2 regions of the Shewanella inventionis genome follow, and region 1 is predicted to be linked to the other one. Evidence: riboswitches for the same ligand, from Rfam matches in the RefSeq annotation. Region 1 holds a riboswitch; the other holds the start of a gene.
The links. A riboswitch is a leader RNA that binds a small molecule or an ion and turns the genes downstream of it on or off. The one in region 1 is predicted to bind thiamine pyrophosphate.
Positions count from the first base shown of each region.

Region 1 (5,313 bases):
ATTGATTATTTACGGGCTGGTTTACACCAAGACACCTTTGCAGAATGCAAGATTACCCGTCAAGGTCGCCGGGTGGCCAATGTGAGTATTAATTGTTGGCAAACAAACCGTAAACAGTTAATTGCGACTGCGAGAGCGCACTTTTTGTTAGACTAATAACCCAATACCGCCAGTAACATTTAAGGAAAAGATTATGAAACTTGCATCATTTTTTGTACTCACTTCAACCTTGTTATTTGGCGCCTGCGCCCACAATACCGCGGGTATTGCCGTTGACTCTAACGGGCAAGTGCGAGTGGATAGCAGCTCTTTTGCCAGTGATGTTAATGTGACTGACATTTCATCAATAATGATTGGAGACCTAGTTAAAGCGTCTGCATTAATTCAAAGTAAATCGAGCTATGACCAACGCGTGCAATACAAATTCACCTGGTTTGACGCCAACGGCTATACCATTGAAGATGAAGCAACGAGTTGGAAGTCGCTTAAATTACATGGCATGCAACAACTGCAAGTGAGTGCCGTCGCACCTAATACTCAAGTCAGTCATTTTGAAATATACGTGCGCGAAACCTACTCTGATTAATCGCTGTTGATATGTGATAACTCAATACTGAGCAAGGCTTTGTTTACTTGAATACAAAGAAACACCGACTTGATATTGACACGCTATTTTGTGTTATCAAATTGTATGAAGGATCGTGTAATCAAATTTTAGATAGTTTATACTCGTGGCCGCCAAGGGGTGTTCAGCACTACTGAACTGAGATGTCTTAAGACGAACCCTTAGAACCTGATCCGGCTTATACCGGCGTAGGAATGGGCCACACTATCTATAAGTGCACCTCTTATTCGCTACTCTTGCCGGATCTCAAAATAACTATTTGAGGTCCTATGTTCACGAAAAATTCATTTGGGTTATCCCATTCGCCAATTGCTTTAGCGGTTATTACCGCATTGAGCTCGCCCGTTACTCTGGCTAAAACTGCAGATATTGAGCGCGTCACACCAGAATACGAAAAAATGGAAGTGATTGTTGTCAATGCTGATTTTAGTCATATCAGCCTTGATAAAATGCCATCGAGTGTCACCGTCATTGATGCGCAGCAATTAGAAGATGAAGGCGCTCAACATTTCGAAGATGTACTCAATTCTATCGCTAACTTTAACTGGTCAGGCGGAAGTTCGCGCCCTAAGTATTTTCAAATCCGTGGTGTGGGTGAGCAAGAGCAATACCAAGGAGCGCCTAATTCTTCAGTGGGTTATGTGGTCGATGATATTGATTTGTCTGGGCTTGGCATGGTGTCGAGTATGTATGACATGCAGCAAGTTGAAGTGCTGCGTGGACCGCAAGGGACGCAATATGGTGCCAATGCATTAGCTGGATTAATTTACCTTAAAAGTAACGACCCAACCGACTCGTTTGAGCATGGCGCTAAAGTCAGCGTGGGCGATGATGATTTACGTACGTTTTCTGGTTTTAGCTCTGGGCCATTAAATGATACAGGTAAGTTGTTATATCGCGTGTCTGTAGAGCAGCACAATCAAAATGGGTATCGTGATAATTTATACTTAAACCGTGACGACACCAATGAGCGTGATGAGCTAAGCGCCCGCGCTAAATTGCGTTGGTATGCCAGCGACGATTTACAAATTGATTTAACCTTACTGCATGCCAATTTTGATAATGGCTACGATGCCTGGACACTCGATAATAACACCAGCAATACCTTAACGGATAAACCGGGTGTTGATACTCAAAAAACCACAGGTGCAGGGCTTAAGTTTATTTACAGTGGTGCAAGTGCATTTGACTTTACCTCGCTCACATCACTCGCACAAACCGATCATCATCATGCGTATGACGGCGACTGGGCAAACCCTGATTACTGGGCCAGTAAGCAATGTACAGCGTATGACGACGATTACAATGTTATTGGCACTGAGCCCTGTGTATACGATTACACCTGGGATAAAGCGGGGGACCGTCGTACATTAACCCAAGAGTTTCGTTTATCGTCAAAAGATGCCGGGCGTATTTTTGCAGGCTCAACGGATTGGTTAGTGGGTGTGTATGCCATGAACCTCAATGAAGATAACGACTTGTACTCAGAGTACAACACCTGGCCAGATGAAGTGCTGCAGTCAAGTTATGAAGCCACAAATTATGCGGTATTCGGGCAATTGGACAGTCATTTAGGCAACGACTATTTGTTGTCAACCGGTTTGCGTTTTGAGCGCCGCGACAGCGAATATACTGACAGCAATAATGATAATTTTGACCCGTCAGAAAACATGTGGGGCGGCCATATTGCTTTATCAAAAGCGATTAATAGCAACCATAATACTTATGCCCGTATTGCGCGAGGTTATAAAGCGGGTGGTTTTAACATGACCCTGCCTACTGAGCTTGCCAACAAAAAAGAGTTTGATACTGAGATTTTGTATAACTATGAAATCGGCATGAAGTCGACATGGTTAAACGGCCAAGTTGATTCTACGCTAGCGATATTCTTTATGGATCGTGAAGATCAACAAGTGGCTGCGTCTTTACAAGATCCTGATAATCCTCAACGGTTTGTGCTATTTACTGAAAATGCCGGTAGTTCGCAAAATTACGGTGCAGAGCTGGATACCAAGTGGTACGTTACTGAAAATATTGAATTTTACGGCGGTGTTGGTTGGTTGGAAACCGAATACGGTCAATATGAATACAGCGACAAATACGGTTCTATTATCGACTTATCTGGCCGTGAACTCGCTCATTCACCTCAATTTACCTACAGTGCCGGAATGACTTATGTGGCTGACTCTGGCTGGTTTGCTAACCTTAATGCCAGTGGTAAAAGTGATTTTTATTACTCAGACAGTAACGAATCAACCTCAGATGCCTATACCATTTTTAACACACGTATTGGTTATGAAACCGCAACCTGGTCTGCTTATTTATGGGGCAGAAACTTATTTGATAAAGAATATGGTGTGCGCGGGTTCTACTTTGGTAACGAACCCGATTTAGATTGGGCCGACAAGCAATACATACGTTATGGCGACCCTCGTCAAGTGGGCGTTACATTCGATTATAAGTTTATGTAAGTTCAACAGCGGCACCACCCGGTGCCGCATACCTTTTAGGATATAAGCGATGAAATTAACTGCAGAAATCAGTATGTATCCCTTTAACGAAAACTATCTTGACCCGATCAAGTGGTTTATTGGTCGTGTTGATAGTTACAACAATATTGAACGTGTTACCAATGCCATGGCAACGCAAGTGTGTGGTGAATACAGCGATGTGATGTCAATGTTAGCCATCGAAATGCAAGCCGCTCACGAAAAGTGGGGCAAAGCCGTGTTTGTGTGCAAATTTATTGGCGGCGAACTTAACCTAAGCCATAGTGAATAATGACCATGAATGACATGATATTAGCGATTCAGCAAGCCATTAACGAAGCATCGGTAATGACCTTTTGGGAGGCTATCGCGGTCATGCTTGCACTTGTGTATCTTATTTTGGCCATGCGGACCAATATATGGTGTTGGTCTGCTGCATTTATTAGCACAGCAATTTATACCGTTTTGTTTTGGAATGTGTCGTTGTTGATGGAGTCGGTACTTAATATTTATTATATGGGTATGGCGGTTTACGGTTACTGGTTATGGCTGCATGTGCCGCCAGCACAGCAAACGCAGCAACACCATGTTAGCTCCCATCTTAAGATTACCAGTTGGTCACTTAAAACCCATAGCATCGTCATTGCCGTGACATCTTTAGTGTCTGTGATTGTTGGCTACGCAATGGCAAATTATACTTCTGCGGCTTTTCCCTATATTGACGCAGCAACAACCTGTTTTGCAGTGGTTACTACCTATTTAGTGGCAAAAAAAGTGCTCGAAAACTGGCTCTATTGGGTTGTTATTGATGTGGTTTCTATCTATTTATACTTTCAAAAAGGCTTAATGCTCACTAGCGGTTTATTTATTTTATATGTCGGAATGGCACTCGCGGGTTACCTGATGTGGCGCAAAAAATATCAACATAATGTTGTAGAGCAAGACAAGGTTTCTTCACAAGTAATTAGTGTATAATCACTGCATTATCAGATTGTTATAGTGTTAGATTACATGCCATCACCCTTGCTGACTTTACCAAGTGAGTTAATCAAAACATTGCAGCAGGCCATGCCTGCTGCAATGTATCACTCATTATTAACCCAATGCAGCGCAGTAACTTTATTAAATGGAGGGTTAAGTAACCAAAATTACCGATTGTCTTGCCCCACAGGTGACAAGGTATTACGCGTTAACCAACGCCACAGCAATTGGTGTAACCGAGAGCTTGAAATTGAATGTTGGCGAGCTGCCATTGATGCAAATATTGCCCCGCAACTTGAATGGGTGAGTGATGACAAGCAATTCTATTTAAGTGAGTTTGTCGCTCAACCTCATGGCGATTGGAGTCAATTCTCATCAATGTTTGGCCACTCATCTGCTCGGCCATTGGCTGCGATGTCTCATCCTCATGTGGATGCAGTTACTTTGCTGGCACAATTGTTTGCCTCGCTGAGTCAATTACCTGTACCGTCTAAAAGTATCACCGTTAGCGCCCAATGGCAGCAGTATGCCCAGCAACTTGCACAATACAGTGCAGAACAAACTCAAGGGCAATGGCAACAAGCATGGCAACAATTGCAGTGCATGAATGTTCGCGTAAGGCATTGGTTATCACAACTAGAGTCGTGCGTATTATTGCCAATTTTCTGTCATCGTGATTTAACACCGCATAACCTATTATTAAGCAGTACATCGGCTTGCCAAACTCATGATGATAATGTCGACCAAGCGAAATTGTATTGTATTGATTACGAATACGCTGTTGCCAGCCACCCGCTATTTGATTTAGCCAGTGCCGTAGCTACACATGAGTTAACAAATGAACAAGTAAATCAATTGACCCACAAGGTTATTGTGCAATATTGTCAAATGGCGAGTTTAACAGACGTGGCAGCTGCCAAGGCGGCATTACCTGCAGCAATAAATTGTTTTTGGTTGTTTTCGGCGATGTGGGCGCTGCTTATGGCCGCTGAAACCACTCAAGAAGATACATTAGCGATGTCTAAATACATTAAGTTTTACAATCAATACTTGGCTCTCATCCACTAATCAATGTACATATAAACAATATAAATTTTGAGGGATCAATCGTGACCAAAAAACTGTTGCTGTTATTGTGCTGTTCAATTTTCTTTGTAGGCTGCTCAACCAAGGTGAGTTATTTTTTTCTTGATTGGGCCATTGAATGGGAAGTTGAAG
Region 1 covers NZ_CP082926.1:3,427,701-3,433,013, reverse strand. The annotation lists gene K8B83_RS15300 (PaaI family thioesterase) at 1-156, shown strand, start outside; gene K8B83_RS15295 (YcfL family protein) at 194-586, shown strand; TPP riboswitch at 732-837, shown strand; gene K8B83_RS15290 (TonB-dependent receptor) at 895-3,096, shown strand; gene K8B83_RS15285 (hypothetical protein) at 3,146-3,406, shown strand; gene pnuC (nicotinamide riboside transporter PnuC) at 3,412-4,089, shown strand; gene K8B83_RS15275 (phosphotransferase) at 4,114-5,163, shown strand; gene K8B83_RS15270 (DUF6279 family lipoprotein) at 5,205-5,313, shown strand, end outside.

Region 2 (5,313 bases), 320 kb from region 1:
ATCGCGTCAGTCTGATAGGCATTAGCTGACACCACTGAAATGGCTTGCGCTTTTGCACCATCAAGCAAACTGGCATATTCACGCACTTCTTGAGTGATTTTCATTGAGCAAAATTTAGGACCGCACATGGAGCAAAAATGCGCGACTTTAGCAGATTCTTGCGGCAAGGATTCATCGTGATAAGCACGAGCGGTGTCAGGATCTAGACCAAGGTTGTATTGGTCTTGCCAGCGAAACTCAAAGCGCGCTTTAGATAAGGCATTATCGCGTATTTGCGCACCTGGATGTCCTTTTGCAACATCAGCGGCATGAGCTGCAATTTTATAAGCAATTAAGCCTTGTTTTACATCTTCTTTATTGGGTAAACCCAGGTGTTCTTTTGGCGTAACGTAACACAACATTGCTACGCCATACCAAGCCATCATTGCCGCACCAATACCCGAGGTAAAATGATCGTAACCCGGTGCAATATCGGTTGTTTGTGGGCCTAGAGTGTAAAAAGGAGCTTCATCACAGTGTGCTAACTGTTTTTCCATATTGATTTTGATGAGCTGCATTGGCACATGCCCTGGGCCTTCAATAAAGGTTTGAACGTCATATTCCCATGCTATTTTGACCAGTTCACCTAGGGTTTCAAGTTCTGCAAATTGAGCTTCATCATTCGCATCTGCGATTGATCCTGGACGCATACCGTCGCCCAATGACAAGGAGACATCATATTGAGCACAGATTTGACAAATATCGCGAAAATGCTCGTATAAAAAGCTTTCTTTATGGTGGCTTAAACACCACTTAGCCATAATTGAACCACCCCTAGACACAATACCTGTCAAGCGTTTTGCCGTCATTGGCACATAACGCAACAACACTCCTGCATGTATCGTAAAGTAATCTACCCCTTGTTCGGCCTGTTCAATAAGCGTGTCTCGAAAAATATCCCAATTAAGTGCTTCTGCAACGCCATTCACTTTCTCAAGTGCTTGATAAATCGGTACCGTACCGATTGGCACAGGCGAATTACGAATGATCCACTCACGGGTTTCATGAATATAGCGCCCCGTCGATAAATCCATGACCGTATCGGCGCCCCAGCGGGTTGACCAAACCAGTTTTTCAACTTCTTCTTCAATTGATGAAGTCACTGCAGAGTTGCCAATATTGGCGTTCACTTTAACCAAAAAATTTCGGCCAATGATCATGGGCTCCGCTTCAGGATGATTAATATTAAGCGGGATAATCGCCCTGCCTCGTGCCACTTCATCACGGACAAACTCTGGAGTGATGCGTAGTCCTATTTGAGCGCCAAAGGCCTCTCCAGGAGAGTGTTGTGTGAGTACACTGTCTGTAACAGTTTCACGAGCCATGTTTTCTCTAATGGCAATGTATTCCATTTCTGGGGTAATAATGCCTTTTCGAGCGTAATGCATTTGTGTAACACACTGTCCAAGCTTTGCTCTGCGTGGAGCGTTAAGCACATCAAATCGCAGATGATCTAGGCCATCATCAGCTAATCGTTGCTGGGTAAACCTTGAACTTGCTCCATCAAGTAGTTCTGTATCTTGGCGTTCATCAATCCATGCTTGGCGAATTTTGGGTAAACCGTTGCGTACATTAATCTCAGCATTGGGATCAGAATAAGCACCTGCGCAGTCATATACCATGATAGGAGGGTTACCTTGTGTGATTGGCTGTTCATCTGTGCCGCCAATGATTGTATCGGTTTGAGTTATTTGCCTCATTGAGACATTAATATCTGCGCGGCTACCCGATAAGTAGACTTTTTCAGAGTTAGGATGTTGCAGTGGTTTTAAGGTATCAATAAATTGCTGAGCATTAGCTCGCGTTTGACGACGTGATGTTTGCGACATTAGCAACCTCATAAATATAAGTAGAGTTGCTTGCCTGGAGGGTGTTGATAGCAAAAGTAAACAACAAAATGCTTGCTGTTGTTTACGTCAATAACCAATTAAAAAATGAAAAAGCTGTGTAAAAACCTTGATAACCAACAATACTAGGAATTAAAGGTTAACTTACCGATTTATCGCACATTAATCATCTTCAAAAGTCATGATTATTACGCTTGTTTCCTTCGCAGGTTCTAGCCTGATCAGGTTCAACGGATCCCGAATAAACGGTCTCAGCCATAATGGCACTCCGACAAGATGTCACGCAGTATAAGCAAGCTTTGAGGGTAAAAACAAGCCCTATCTCACATCACACCGTTAAGCGATAGAAAATTGAAATACATACCGTCAATGCTCAGCCACACCTATCACCTACAGTCATCCTAAAGATCCACCATAGCGTTGACAGGTGCGGCAATTTGTCGCATTCCATCTATTTATTAGCAAGTTATAATTAATCGACAACTTATAAATCGATGATAATTATTCATCCTAAAAATGATTCGGTGATAATCTTGAAAAATAATAGCCAGCAAACTGTTTATGCTAATAACCGTACACACCTAACTTACTCACCAATCGCTTTCGCAATCATGGTGCTCATATCGCCAAATGCCTTGGCCAAACAAGCTAATATTATTATAGATACAGACATTGAGCGCCTTGAAGTTCACGGACAACAAACAACAAATAAAGATGTAGTAAACTCAGCTGAAAAGTTACTGTCAAAACAAGGCGTTGATTTTTCACAGGCAGGAGGCGTATCTGCTTTGCCCATTTTGAATGGTTTGATGGGCGACCGCATTAAAGTATTGATTGATGGCGGTGACATCACATCATCATGCGCGAATCACATGAACCCACCACTGTCATATACAGCGGCAAACCAAATCACTTTAACAGAAGTGATAGCAGGCGTGTCGCCAGTCAGTGCTGGCGGAGATAATATTGCAGGTGTTATTAATGTCACAAGCTTAAACCCGGAGTTTAACCAAACTGAGAAACTAAGCTGGCAAAATGGCAATGTGTCTGCCGGGTATCGCAGCGCAAGTGACACACTGCTGGCAAGTATCAACACTCAAATGGCCAGTAAAAACATCAGTTTGAGCTACCAAGGCGCCTATGAGGATGCAAACAGCTATACAGACGGTAATGGCCATAAGGTTCTAGACACGCTTTATCAAGCTCAAAACCATGCACTTATCGCGGCATGGCAAGATGAAACACAACAAGTAGCCCTTAAATTAACTCACCAACACATCCCGTTCCAAGGGTTTGCTAATCAGTATATGGACATGACCAATAACGACAGTTTTGGCGCATTACTTAGATATCAACAAACCCTAGAAAATGATGGCCTATTTAGCGCTCAAGCCAATTGGCACAGTGTCGAACATGAAATGGGATTTTTTACCGCAGAAAAAACCGGCATGATGCCAATGGAAACCTCAGGAAATGATTTCAGCTATCAGCTACATTGGCAATTACCTCTTAGCAACAACCGCACACTATTGCTCGGACAAGAATACTACCTGTACCAACTTAACGATAGCTGGCCAGCCATTGAAGGTTCTACCATGATGGGCCCTAACGACTACATCAATATTAACGATGGTCAGCGTAAGCGCGCGGCCGTGTATGGAGAATGGCAACAGGCCTTCAACAACCAATGGTGGATGTCTGCTGGGGTGCGTTACGAGTACGTGTCTACTCGCGCCGGTGATGTGCAAGCCTACAACACCATGAGTATGATGGGAATGACAAATGTTAATGCGCTAGCAGCTAGCGAATTTAATCAACTTAATAGACAACGAGACAATCAAATAATAGATGCGACCTGGTTGGTTAAATATCAACTAAATCATAACGAAACCATTGAATTAGGACTAGCGCGAAAAAGTCGAGCACCTAATTTGTATGAACGTTACAGTTGGGGCCAAAGCACAATGGCAACAACCATGATAGGCTGGTATGGCGATGGCAACGGCTATGTAGGGAACCCAGATTTAGTAGAAGAAACCGCCCACACAATAAGTGTAGGTTACACTCTTACAACAGAGGATTATTCAGCCTCTGCCACAACCTGGTATAGCGACATAACAGACTATATTGATGCCGATGTTATCAGTAGCTTCACCCCATCTAATAATCACACACGCAACATATTAGAATTTAGTAATGTCGACGCCGCATTATTTGGCGCGAGAATGGATATCAGCTATCAGTTAACTGAAAAAGACGATGGCAACTGGACAATCACATCCAATATCAGCGCCGCTCATGGTGAGCGAAACGATACCCATACCCCTTTGTATCAAATTAAGCCATTACAAACAGAGTTAGCCATTGCCCATCAATTGGGACATTGGAAAAACAGCTTAAGCTGGCAATGGGTTGCAACCAAAGAGCGAGTTGACAACAATCGCCTCGAAAACGTTACTGGCAGTTATTCTCTGATTAACTTTACCAGCACGATTGAATGGCAAAACGTCACCATGACAGCTGCAATCAATAATCTACTTGACCATTACTATCAACTGCCTCTTGGCGGGGTCAGTATTGCCAACTATAAACAAGATAACACTCAAGGATTTGAACAAATGGCAGGTACAGGGCGATCTATCGACCTTAGTGTCAGCTATAAATTTTAGCCAACACACTGTAATTCAGTTTTAAAATGGCAAGTGAATGACAGCCTAACCTTATTAAAGGCTGACGAAAACTTATAACACTAGTCGTGTCATATCAGCAATATAAAAAGCCTCTACAACAATGTAGAGGCTTCGTTATTTGGCACAGCGGACGCTGATGTTGTAAGAGTGAACCCACGACGCTCTGCTATCTTCCACCTAGCTATCGAGCTAAAAGAATAAATAAAAAAGACCAATAAAAAAGCCCTTACATTTCTGTAAAGGCTTCGTTATTTGGCACAGCGGACGCTGATGTTGTAAAAGTGAACCCGCGACGCTCTGTTATCTTCCACCTAGCTATCGAGCTATCTAAATATCTAACTATCTAACTAACTATCTATCGAGCTAAAAGAATAAATAAAAAAGCCCTTACATTTCTGTAAAGGCTTCGTTATTTGGCGTAGCGGACGCTGATGTTGTAAGAGTGAACCCGCGACGCTCTGTTATCTTCCACCTAGCTATCGAGCTATCTAACTAACTATCTATCGAGCTAAAGGAATAAATAAAAAAGCCCTTACATTTCTGTAAAGGCTTCGTTATTTGGCACAGCGGACGCTGATGTTGTAATAGTGAACCCGCGACGCTCTGTTATCTTCCACCTAGCTATCGAGCTATCGAGCTATCGAGCTATCGAGCTATCTAAATATCTAAATATCTAACTATCTATCGAGCTAAAAGAATAAATAAAAAAGCCCTTACATTTCTGTAAAGGCTTCGTT
Region 2 covers NZ_CP082926.1:3,106,304-3,111,616, forward strand. The annotation lists gene thiC (phosphomethylpyrimidine synthase ThiC) at 1-1,868, opposite strand, end outside; TPP riboswitch at 2,068-2,167, opposite strand; gene K8B83_RS13740 (TonB-dependent receptor plug domain-containing protein) at 2,498-4,555, shown strand.
Region 2: another riboswitch for thiamine pyrophosphate. It lies ahead of thiC (phosphomethylpyrimidine synthase ThiC); the one in region 1 lies ahead of K8B83_RS15290 (TonB-dependent receptor).